One region of the Paenibacillus sp. P4_A7 genome, then DNA from elsewhere that is predicted to be linked to it. Evidence: riboswitches for the same ligand, from Rfam matches in the RefSeq annotation. Region 1 holds a riboswitch; each other region holds the start of a gene.
What was found. Region 1 has a riboswitch for cyclic di-GMP ahead of AC1DWN_RS06515 (methyl-accepting chemotaxis protein). Riboswitches for the same ligand answer to the same signal wherever they lie in the genome.
Positions count from the first base shown of each region.

Region 2: linked by a shared signal. The riboswitch ahead of AC1DWN_RS00235 (S-layer homology domain-containing protein) and the one ahead of AC1DWN_RS06515 (methyl-accepting chemotaxis protein) in region 1 are both predicted to bind cyclic di-GMP.
Region 3: linked by a shared signal. The riboswitch ahead of AC1DWN_RS04660 (anti-repressor SinI family protein) and the one ahead of AC1DWN_RS06515 (methyl-accepting chemotaxis protein) in region 1 are both predicted to bind cyclic di-GMP.
Region 4: linked by a shared signal. The riboswitch ahead of AC1DWN_RS09810 (SpaA isopeptide-forming pilin-related protein) and the one ahead of AC1DWN_RS06515 (methyl-accepting chemotaxis protein) in region 1 are both predicted to bind cyclic di-GMP.

Region 1 is NZ_JBFUHJ010000026.1:24,097-27,241, forward strand. It holds gene AC1DWN_RS06510 (BMP family protein) at 1-1,004, opposite strand, end outside; cyclic di-GMP riboswitch class I at 1,280-1,364, shown strand; gene AC1DWN_RS06515 (methyl-accepting chemotaxis protein) at 1,442-3,145, shown strand, end outside.
Region 2 is NZ_JBFUHJ010000001.1:58,268-61,412, reverse strand. It holds gene guaA (glutamine-hydrolyzing GMP synthase) at 1-845, shown strand, start outside; cyclic di-GMP riboswitch class I at 1,336-1,428, shown strand; gene AC1DWN_RS00235 (S-layer homology domain-containing protein) at 1,469-3,145, shown strand, end outside.
Region 3 is NZ_JBFUHJ010000016.1:44,909-48,053, forward strand. It holds gene AC1DWN_RS04645 (cache domain-containing protein) at 1-50, opposite strand, end outside; gene AC1DWN_RS04650 (hypothetical protein) at 335-514, opposite strand; gene AC1DWN_RS04655 (helix-turn-helix domain-containing protein) at 1,346-1,675, shown strand; gene AC1DWN_RS04660 (anti-repressor SinI family protein) at 1,690-1,851, opposite strand; cyclic di-GMP riboswitch class II at 1,868-1,950, opposite strand; gene AC1DWN_RS04665 (GNAT family N-acetyltransferase) at 2,434-2,610, opposite strand; gene AC1DWN_RS04670 (hypothetical protein) at 2,547-2,819, opposite strand; gene AC1DWN_RS04675 (hypothetical protein) at 2,848-3,145, opposite strand, start outside.
Region 4 is NZ_JBFUHJ010000049.1:14,066-17,210, reverse strand. It holds gene AC1DWN_RS09815 (hypothetical protein) at 324-785, opposite strand; cyclic di-GMP riboswitch class II at 1,040-1,120, shown strand; gene AC1DWN_RS09810 (SpaA isopeptide-forming pilin-related protein) at 1,153-2,706, shown strand; gene AC1DWN_RS09805 (IS4 family transposase) at 2,863-3,145, opposite strand, start outside.

The DNA.
Region 1 (3,145 bases):
TATTCTGAAGGAATAACAATTTCACCTGATTCGATTTTCTCGGCGAACGCTACAATTTTATCCTTCACATCTTGTGGAACAAAAGGTGACAGGGCAAGTCGAACGGCATCCGGATTTTCAAGTCCGATTTTTTTCACTGTATTCGGCTTCCACGTGCCTTCCGTCAAATCTTTAATTGCTCCATATACTGTCAAGCTTGCATCCGAAATCGCAGATCCAATGAAAACATCGGGTGCATCGGCATAATAATCACGAACGTTAGCGAATTGATACACGCCATTCTCGCGTGCCGCTTCCGTAACACCGGAACGAGCCTTATTCAACATAGTAAAGATCATATCCGACCCCGCGTTAATTTGCGCTTGCGCAACACTTTTCGCCAAAGCGGCATCTTCTTGATTGCCTGTAAACGTGGTAAGGAACGTTGCTTCAGGATTCGTGTATTTCAAACCGTCGGCAAATGCTGCGCGTCCCAACAGACCAGGACCTACGCGTGCACCGGAAATATGAGAAACCACATTCGTTTTTGTCAGAAGTCCTGCAGCTGCGCCTGCCAGCCATGCGGATTCTTCCTGTTTTACCTGATAGCTGGACAGATTATCGCCGGTCAAATTCGTTTGTGTATTAACAAATTTTATTTTTGGAAATTCTTTAGCTACCAACTTCACGGCTTCCGAGCTTTGCCCTGCATGAGCAATGATCATATCCGGGTTTTTCTTAGCCAATTTGCGCAATGCATCCGCAATTTGAGCGGTGTCATGCGGGATATTTTCCACAAACGTCGCCTTGATTTTGAAATCCTCTTCTGCCTTCACTAATCCACGGTAAGCAGATTCCATAAAACCGCCATCCTTGGATGAACCTGGAATCAACAATGCGACTTTAGCTTTTTTATTATTGGTGTGTGATGGGTCCTTGCTAGCTTCTACAGTAGACAACCCGGATGAAAATACAAGTGCCATAGCCAAGCTCGACAAAGCCAATTTCGATAGTAATTTTCTCAAGATGTACCCCTCATTTCCAAAAAAGTAGTTTTGTCCGGACAAATCAGAGAATAAACTAGTCTTCATTTTTTGTCAAATTATGCCGAAGAAAAATAAGGGGAATAAACCTAATAATTGCGAAATAACGCCATTAGCAGTTCTTTACTCCCTATATAGACCGTGACAATTGACCTAAATTCTGACATAACGGTATCTAAAGTAGTATTTAGTTTTAGTAAAAAGGTCTTGTATATCCCAAAAAGCTATATTATACTTTGGCCAATAGATATACCCATATCACGAAAAGGCATACTTCTCGAAAGAGGGGGACGCAAAGCTACGGGCCTAAGGATTTCGATCTACGGCAGCCGGGTCACCGAAAATTGGAGGACGTCCATCTCTTTCTTTTGGGGTGGACTTTTTTATTTTACAATATCTTAATGGGGGATGCTTGGATCATGAAATATATTCAGGATTTACGAATCAAAACGAAAATTGGGGGAATGCTTGGACTTTCCATTATTTTCCTTCTCATTATCGGCATTACGGGCTTTTTCGTCATGAACAAGATGGCTAGCAATGCCCGTGCTATGTACGAAGAAACCTTGATTCCGAACAGCCTGGTCGAAGGACTTCTGTTCGGTAATTCGCAAATGGATGCTTTGCAGCTTGAACTGTTGCTGGCGAAAGACGAGGCTATCATTAAGCAAATCCAACAGCAAATTGTTCAGACCCGCGATAAAAATCAGGTGATACGAAAAAGTCTCGAGCAGATCACGTTGTCTTCGAGAGCACAAGAGCAGTACCAAAGCTTTATCGATTTGATCCCTAAAAACAACGAAGCCAAGAAAAAAGTGGATAACTTGGCAGTTGCCAATCAAAAAGAAGCAGCGCATAAGGAATATGTAAATTCGTTCAAGCCGGTCCGTGCAGAAATGATCAAAAGCCTGGAGAACGTTGTTAAGTTCAATGAAGACGACGCAAAAATCTTTTATGAGAAAAGTCTTCAAAGCTCCAAGCTGGCTACATCGATCATCGTTGTCGTTACCCTACTTGCCGTCATTTTATGTTCCTTGATCGGATATGGCATTTCTAACATGATCACAAGACCTGTCCGCACCATCCAGCAATTGATGGCAAAAGCGCAGGACGGGGATTTAACGGTTAACGCTACATACCAATCGAAAGACGAAATCGGTCTTCTTTCAAAGGATTTCAATGGAATGATCACCAGCTTGAGAGAAATCATTGCCAAGATCGTCCTCGAGTCTCAGAACTTGTCTGCAAGCTCGGAGCAATTGGCAGCAAGCTCCGAACAATCCAGCCAAACTACCCATCATGTCGTTGCGGCCATTCAAGACATTGCTGGAGGTGCCGATCAGCAGATGCAAAGCTCTATCGAAAGCGTAAGAGCAATGGAAGAGATGGCGACCGGCGTTAATCGGATTGCAGAATTTTCGGGCAATGTATCCGCAATGTCAATGGAAGCTTCCAAGGAAGCCCAGGAAGGCAATATTTCGATCCAGAAAGCGATGTCCCAAATGGATTTGATCCGAGAATCGGTCAACGGTTCGGCCAAGGTTGTTAACCAACTGGGTATACGATCTCATGAAATCGGTCAAATCGTAGATGTTATTACCGATATTTCGATGCAGACGAATTTGCTTGCATTGAATGCCGCGATTGAAGCTGCAAGAGCGGGCGAACACGGGAGAGGCTTTGCCGTCGTTGCCGACGAGGTTCGGAAGCTGGCGGAGCAATCCAGACAATCGGCGGAACAAATCGCGGTGATCATTCAGCAAATTCAAGGTGAAACTCGTTCTGCGGTTGTCGCCATGGAAAAAGGCAGCATAGAGGTCGAACACGGAACTGTGATTATGCAGGAAGCAGGAGAGGCATTCCGCAACATTATGAATGGGGTGCAGCAGGTGGCTTATCAGATGGAGGAGGTATCTGCCGCATCACAACAAATGTCGGCAGGCACAGAGGAAATTACCGCTTCTCTCCACGATATGAACAGCATTACGGAAGCTGCCTTCTCGAAGACAGAAAGTGTAGCTGCCGCTTCAGAGCAGCAATTAGCTACGATGGAAGAAGTTTCGGAATCCGTGAATGCGTTGACGCGTATGGCTCAAGAACTGCACGATATGACTTTACGTTTT
Region 2 (3,145 bases), on a different contig from region 1:
TTGTAGCGATCCTTCTACACAAAGCGATTGGCGATCAGCTTACTTGTATGTTCATCGACCATAATCTTCTTCGCAAAGGCGAAGCGGACAGCGTAATGGATACATTCGTTGGCAAATTCGATATGAAGGTTGTCAAAATCGATGCGCGCGAACGCTTCATGAGCAAGCTTAAGGGTGTAGATGATCCCGAGCAAAAACGTAAAATTATCGGCAACGAGTTCATTTACGTGTTCCAAGAAGAATCCGATAAATTCGAAAACTTTGAATTTTTGGCACAAGGTACGCTGTATACAGATATCGTTGAGAGCGGCACTGCTACAGCACAAACCATTAAATCGCATCATAATGTCGGCGGCTTGCCTGAAGACATTAAGTTCAAGCTCGTTGAGCCACTTAAAGCATTATTCAAAGACGAGGTTCGTAAAGTCGGCGAAGAGTGCGGCTTGCCTGCAGCGATAGTATGGCGTCAGCCTTTCCCAGGCCCGGGTCTTGCTATCCGTGTTCTTGGCGAAGTAACAGAGGACAAGCTTCACATCGTGCGCGAGTCCGATGCTATCCTTCATGAAGAAATTGCTAAAGCCGGTCTTGACCGTGAAATTTGGCAGTACTTTACAGCGCTTCCGAACATGAAGAGCGTAGGAGTAATGGGCGATGCTCGTACTTACTCATACACTGTCGGCATCCGTGCCGTAACTTCAATCGACGGTATGACAGCTGACTGGGCACGTATCCCGTGGGATGTGCTTGAGAAAATTTCGGTTCGTATCGTAAACGAAGTAGACAACGTTAACCGTATCGTCTACGATGTTACGTCCAAGCCGCCAGCTACCATCGAGTGGGAATAACCGCATAAAACTCGTACTGCATCCTTACCACGCATGACTTGCCAAGCTTGTACTACATGCGTACCATGCATAATGTACTTCAAACTCAAAAACGCCTTTCCACCGGCTTAACAGCCGAATCGGGAAGGCGTTTTATTTGTATTTTCTTACATATGTATTTTGGATTATAAAGTATGATTGAGATACATTCAAAAAGTTGTTTTTACTCGATTCGGAAGCTAACTATTCCAGCCCTTTACTGTAAAACAGTAAAGGGCTGTTCATCGATTTTGGGACCCTTAGCGCCTCTGATTACTATACTATATTCAGCATAGGGACAAGGCTCAAGGTGATCAATTACATGAGCAGATGTTTTGTTAGTGAGACGGCATATTACTCTAGTTCCAAAATAATGATTGTCACATTTTGTAACTCTATGTATAATTCTGGTTGGGCATAGACGGAAAGAACTATGTAAGTCATTAAAATAGTAGATTTGAACTAACCAAGCATTAATAAAAGGCAAACCCGTACGAAAGTCGGGGACGCAAAGCCACGGGTCTTACGTCATGTATGTTCATGATCTGACAGCCGGGTTGCTTAAAGGGCTTGGTCTATTTATTTTTCAGGGGAGGAAAATTAGGATGAGCAGAAAGTGGAAAGCGTTTAAATGTCTCATTATGTTGGGATTGTTGGGGGGATTGCTGCTGCCATCAGGGCAAGAAGCTTATGCGGAGACCGTGTACACGTATAAGGATGAGACATCTTCCTTCGACATAACCGGCGGTTCCGTACGTCTAAAGGGGGAGCATGTCGTATGGCGTGATCGTAATCGGGTTTATTATGGCAATACGAAAACCGGGCAAACGACGGCCATCACTAATCATGGGAAACCGACTGATTCACCTGCTATTGGTATCAACAGGCAGGGGGAGGTCGTTCTCGTATGGGCAGATAAGAGGGATCAAAACGAAGGTGTCGGGAACTTGAACTGGGATATTTACAGCTATAATTTGAGCACGAAAACAGAGACGAAGCTGAATAATACGATCGGCCAGCACCGAATTCCTTCCATCGACGGGAACAATATTGTCTGGCAGACCAATCCAAAATATGAGATGCATCAATACGACATGGAGACCGGCGTGTTGACAGACTTGGGAGGCGGAAGGGATCCGGTCGTCGGAAACGGACGCATCATCTATAAAGGGTATTCGGATGGAGGCTTGTATGAATATACGATTTCGTCTCAAACGCATAAGAAAATTCTAGACTTGCCGTATTCCCAGTACGTGGAGCGATTTGTCTTCAATGGTGAAGAGATTTTGTGGAAGCAGAAAGATTTAGATAACCTCGGAAAATACACGTTCATTGATCTAGGTGATAACGATCCGCGGCCTGTCGATCTGACCTTACCGGCCAAGCCGAGCGTCGAATATAGCGAAATGAGTATCTCGAACGGGACGGCCATCTGGTTGGAAGCATCCGGGAGCTCGGCAGTCATGAAGGGTGCAGACTTGACTAGTGGTTCTATTTACTCCTTAGGCGTGACCAAGCCTTCGCAATTCATCGGATTTAATGGGCAAGAACTTGCCCTTGTCAACAATGGGAAACTGGCGGAACGTACCATCATCCAAACGGAAGCCAATCCATCGAACCCAGACGTCATTCCGAATCAGGAAGGGACTGTCATCGGTTCAGACGGCGGTATCGTGTCGTCCAATCAAGAGGCATCGTTGAAGTTTGAACAAGGAACCTTCGAAGCGGATACCCGGATCGTATTGGAGGAAAGCATGGAAACGGCCCTGTTCAATGGTAAACCGGCCCAGGGCATGACTTGGGCGGGTATCGGCTGGAAGTGGACGACTGAATCGGAGCTAAAGAAGCCAGCCACGTTGACCTTCGAATTGGAACACGCCTTCGAGACAGTTGATTCAGCCAATCGGACAGGTATTTACCGTTATGTGGAATCCGATCGTAAATGGGTTTATGCAGGGGGAACGGTCGATTCGGCATGGCGCACTGTCCGCGCTAGTGTAATGACTCCGGGCTTATACGCTCTCTTTACCTATTCCCCTTCTTTTAAAGATATGAACGGCCACTGGGCGCAATCGGAAGTGGAAGTACTGGCTTCCAGATGGATCGTGGATGGGATGCAGACGGGGAACTTTGAACCCAAGCAATCTGTAACACGCGCCGAGTTCGCCAAGATGCTGGTCGAGGCGGCAGGGTTGAAGTCCGGACAAGCAGATGCCGGATCGTTCCGTGACGTGCCGGATACACATTGGGCCTCTCCGTGGATTGAGCAGGCAGCCGCCGCG
Region 3 (3,145 bases), on a different contig from region 1:
CCTATCCACAGATACAAGCGCACGTAATTTCTTGTTAGCAATGGCCGCATGTTTTTCCCTTCTCCATTCACCGTGCGGATTTGTATTCGTTTTCATTTATAACTATATTATTTTGTGTCGCGTTTATATAGGCCTGGGTCAATATATATCAAAATCGTACGGACCTGGTTAATTGGTTATGTAACACCTAACCTCTGTTGTAGAAACTGGTTTCATAACCAAAGGTCGAAAACGTCGTATATTTGCACCGCAAAATGTTTTCTCTTTTAAACTGCGCGGTTAGCGGAAAGGCTGACGATATTTGCAGCAAAAAAAAAGAAAATAACATCCATCTTTAAAAAGAATTCCATGATTTCAAAGTAGGGTCATTCTTTATATGGGCTGACTTTTCGAGCACTTCTACTGCTTGATAAAAACTAAATTTATTTTGTCCTACAAACTCTATACCATCTTCCGAGAAATTCGAAACGTTCCCCATTGGAAACAGAATAAATTGATATTCACCAATTGCCATATTGGTCACCTCGAAAGTAAATGAGTGCTTATTACTAATTCAAGATACTTCCATGTTATCCAGCCCGTTAGCTCAACGAGGCTGCCGTTCTATGCTGGCTGTCTCGTCCTGTTGTTATGGAACTAACGTTCCTCGTTAATTTAATAACGACAAAATCATTCATCTGTTGTGTCGATACCCACTCCCCTAATTTGAATTCTCAGATGGGATGGGCGGCGTTGACTCATATCGTCAGGCCCGGGTATAAATTCCTTGTTTTTAAGCCGTGATTCGAATACTCTTTTTTGACAACTTCTATTTCTTTCAACATTTTGGCCATTGTTGTAGCAAAAGCATGACATCCAGGAAGTTCTTCTACGAGACCAAAATAATAACCCGAACGATTATTGCTCTCAGGTATATATTCGAAAATGAAGTTGTAGCTCCTTGTCATGTAATTTGCAATATCTTTACTCTCACATCCCCAACCTTTAAGAGTTATTCTGTAACTGATTAACAAACAAATGTACTCGTTAAATAATTCGTTTAGGGAGTTTCAATATCCTTCCAGTTTAACAAAGTGAACCCCCTAAACACCACGCTATCCTGCCCGTTAGCTTAATGAAGCACGTCAGTCTAACACTTAATTTTTGGCTAAGACTTTATTTTCTTCTGACAGAGAATATGAAAATACCACTGTGGCACCCTTATTCACTCAGGTCTCTACGAATCATATAGCATAGAAATATTTTCTGCTATTTCGAATCATCCACTTATATTGTGTCAAGCGGTTTCTTAATGTTCGTTTAATAGAGAGTAGTCAACAATGATGTGAGGAAGGAGGGGGTTGCAATGATCGGAGAACGTATTAAGATGCTACGCAAGAGAAATGGCTTATCACTGACCGAACTCTCCAAAAGAGCCGGTGTCGCGAAATCTTATTTAAGCTCCATTGAACGAGGGCTTCAACAAAATCCTTCGATTCAGTTTCTCGAAAAGGTAAGCGCTGTATTGAAGGTTACAGTTGAAGAATTTTTGAATATCGACCAGTCTGAGCAAAAGGTTGATCATCTTGAACATGAATGGTCCGAATTGGTAAGAGAGGCTGTGGCCTCTGGTGTCAGCAAGGATCAGTTTAAAGAATTTTTGGAATTTAACAAGTGGAAAATCAAGCGCGAATAACGTTTTATTTGTTATTAAACAGCCGTTTCTTGAGTGTCATCCTTATCACTTTCCTGAAGGCACAGAAAAACTTTACGCACGTCTTCTTTCGTAAACCCCATTGATCGAGCGCTTTTTATTAGGGCTACCCATTCCAAATCCAAGTCCTGATTATCCTCTGATTTTACAAGTCCCATAATCCTATGTCCCCCATTCATTCTGGGACGGTTGCACCACTGACTCCTTGCGGTTAAGGTGCCCAGATACTAATCGCATTTCAACGTCTCCCTTTTGCTGCTTCATTTGATTTCTTTATCTATTATAAATCAGCTCTTTTACGCATGTTATCGCTTCATGTCTCACAAAAATGATAGATTATTACATTCTTTGTCGAAATGGTTGTAAAGGTCACATAATGCTTTTTTACTTGTCTTACTAATTCACTTGACTTGGGATAGTTCTTTTAACTTTCCTGCCCGTTGAACAAACATGAGGACTTCAATTATGGTATTTTCGACTGATTTCTTTATTTTACTCACATTAAAAAAGGGCGATGCAGGAACATCGCCTTTAAGCTACGGCAGAGAATGATGTGAGATGATCTTAACATCTTGTCCACCATCCCCTCATTTATAGCGTATGTGGTTATACTCAAAATTCTTGGACTTATAACAGCTGTATTCAATACTTAGAAAAATAGATCTTACCCTTCTTCAACTATCCTGCCAGTTGAGAAGACGAATATATAGGTTGCTGATAGCTATTTTCTTGATTTTGGCTTATAAACCCCGCCTTCTCATATAAATCGATAGCTTGTTGTTTTCTTTTTCTACTGTTAAAGATATAACCCTACATTTACGGTGTTTTTCTTTTATAAATTCAAAAATTTTATTTAAAGACTGTTTTCCATACCCTTTACCTTGAAGTACCTTATCAATCTGAATCCACCAATCCAATAATTATCATCACTGTTTGGTGTATAGCTAATATAAAACGCACCAATAATTTTATTATTTTCATACAAAACATACGGGTCTAAAGCCTCATCCCAAGGTTCTATAAAAGCAAACGCTAGTGATTCTGCAATATTTGGAACAAAAGATTTTTGACTTTCGTGTACTGATAGTTCAAATGCTTCTTCCCAATTGTTCTCAACAACAGCCATACTGAAAGGCTAACTCCATTACAATCATCTAATCATTTTCGTCCTCATATCCCCATCGTTCCAGAAGCCATTTATTTTCTATAATATCATCCTCAGTTAATCGGCCCAATTTCATTTTGGCAAGAAGAATGAGTTCTTTACGACCTGTGTACTCGAAGTCCTTGTAGATCTCCTGGTTCTTCTTATGGAATAGATGGATTTTCTCAGTAAGTTCGAAATATGGAAACACCCCTGATTTCCAATCCAAAAAAGATTGATACAGGGGTTCCAGAGCTTGTTCCGTTACCAGTTTGTGATACTCGTCAATAATTTCACGCTCTTGCTGT
Region 4 (3,145 bases), on a different contig from region 1:
TGGCGATGAGACTTTCCTCATGGGGAGTGAGGTTTGACTCACTAAACCCAAATAAATACCCCAAACCACTGCTATTAGTGAGATTAGTCTCACAATTTATTGAGTAACCTCACTAATTAATGTGTTTTGTGTTTTGTGTTTCGTATGTGGTACTACGCGTTTTGTGTTTTGCGATTCTAATCCAGCAAAAGACATCCCGGCGCCCGGTCCCTCACCTACCCACCCCTCCCTCACACCCCCAAAACGCAAAAAAACACCCAACAACGCCAAAGGCGTCATTGAGTGTGCTTCACTCCAAATATTTAACTACCGCATAGTATATACTAGAACGGCATTTTCGACAAATCTGCTGGATTATGAAGATCGACAAGCACCGCATGGTCAGCACTGGATACAAACCCTTCTGCCTGCAGCAACCATAGCAATTGTGTAGCATCGGTCCGTGTTAGGTGTGAGCGCTTACCATCTTCTTTTTGAGCTAAAGGCTCCACCAACCTTGGGTATACCCTCACTTTATTGTTCTCCTTAGCCAATCGTTCAACTATCGCAAGCGTTTCCTCGGATACTCCACTGTCAACGATCGTCAATCGAACGTCCTTCCCCATTCTCCGCGAAAAAGAAAACAATGAACGCATATACCATTCCATATTCTTTTGCCGACTATCTGCAATCCATACATAGTGCTTACTGGATTCCAGTCGTCCTTGCTGAATGCGATAAACCAGATGCACCGTCAATGCAGCCAATAGATAACATCCAATCACCAAAAGTAGAAGTCCAAACATCGAGGCCACCTCCTCTTTGTGACACTATATGCCACAAGGCGCCCAGTGGTTCCCCTGTAAAAGGACAAGATAATAAAATGTGTAATTGCTTATTCCGCTTCAAAAAAATAACCTAATTTTTTCAGTCAAAAAGCGACAAATAAACCCTCTTGAGCAATTTACAATATATGTTATCATTTTACTACATCTTCACGCATATGTAATATACGTATGCTAAGGGAGCAGAGAGAAGATGGATTTCGTACATTCTTCATATCTAGGGAAGCGATGATGTATAATCTACATTTGGACACTTGGATTATACGGAGCTAGTAGTGTAACCGGCCCTCTTAGAACTCGACCACCAATCTAAGGGGAGTGTGAGATTGTGAAAAGATTTAAGAAGAGGTTATCTTTAGGGCTTGCTATTTTACTTATACTATCGATATCATTAAGTTCGCTTGTCATGGCAGCAGGTGCGGACGAATCTGTTCCAGGCGATGAGCAAAATAATACTAACGACGCCTGCTCAAATCCATCTGTTAAATCCACAGATATACTAATGCACCCTCAAGGTACCAAACTCCCTAACAATAAAGATGACAATGGAATAGTCATTAATATTGATGGAACAGCTACTGCCTATTTCAGTACAATAAAACCTTGCGTGCAAGTTAGTTTCTCTGTGTATGGTTTCCCTATTGGTATAACTCCAGACGTTAACGGGCACCCCCTTGAAAAACAAATATTTTTTGATGGCATAACCCAAATATATAATACAGCTGGAAAGCATGAGGTTACTATTAACCTGCCCCAATGTGCTCCGTACCAAATCGACGTTTATAGCGGACCAGAACAAAGGGAATTAGGAACCGGTGGTCATGGAGACTCATATAAGACAGCAGTCGTTAACCAAGGAAGCTGTGGAGAGATTACCATCAATAAATATCTCTATATGGAATCCGAAGTATCTCTTCCTCATGCTGGGGTTACCTTTGAGCTATGGAAGAACGGTGTCTTTTTCACAAAAGGCATTACTAATGAAGATGGTATTCTAGAATTCATCAAATTACCAGTCGGCACATATGAACTAAAAGAAATTACATTGCCAGGCTTTACAACAAATTTACCCGAGGGCACCCAATTTGTAGTCACCAATGATTCATCAGTGAATAAAACTGTCATCAACAATCCTAAACTCAATGTAGAAAATGCCTGTGTCAATCCTTCAGGACAACGAGAATGGACGGTAACAAATGAAAGTAATATTGATGTGCCTTTCTCATGGGCGGCTATCGGAACTCTTCAATCCGGCAGCGGTACCGTACTGAAAAATAAATCCATATCTTTCACAACAAATGCCATTGAGGGCCCTTTTGATATGAAAGTCTCATGGGGTGAAAAGAATATAACAAAAGCAAGCAATAACACACCATGTCCAACAGAGACAACACCACCTACAACACCGCCGACAACACCGCCGACAACACCGCCGACAACACCACCGACGACACCACCGACAACACCACCGACAACACCACCGACAACACCACCGACAACACCACCGACAACACCACCGACGACACCGCCGACGACACCGCCGACAACACCACCTACRACACCGCCGACAACACCACCGACGACACCGCCGACGACACCACCGACAACACCATCGCCTACACCGACGGCAACGACAACAACATCACCATCGCCTACACCTGAGAGCACACCTTCACCAACACCTACTCCATCAGCTACAACTGATCCATCACCTACACCATCACCAACAACCGTCGTCAAAGGATCAACGGATGAGAATGAACAGCCACCTACTGATGATACAACTGTGATAATCGATGATGAGGAGGTTCCGCTAAGCACATTGCCAAAAACAGGTGAAAGCAGTCCTCTCCCTTACTACCTCATAGGGCAATGTCATTAAGTTAAGCTCAAAGACAAGACCGGGGATAAAAATGGAATACAAAACGGCATGGGAAAATCCCTGTGCCGTTTGTTTTTTGTTGCAAGCAAAGAAAAAAACGAACAGCAAACAAAGCGGATGGAATATCCACTTAAAAAAATGTTCATGTGAACTGAACTATGCTACTCTGTAAACGAAGCTAACTGTTGATTTCGAACGGATTTTGCGCGTATTCTTCTGCCCTGGGCGAATGGGTCGAATCGGCAAAATGTTTTTTCGAATCAGCGCTTCAACATCGGGCGGGGGTTCATCATCCCATGAGCGCAGGAAATGTCTACAAACGTAAACGGCGACCGTGAAGTTGACTTGGTAGGGGTGCTGTTTATCCATTTGTGAAATGACGACGTGCGAGGTCATCATTTCAGCGAAATTGTACATGATCATTCTTGCGAAAATCTCT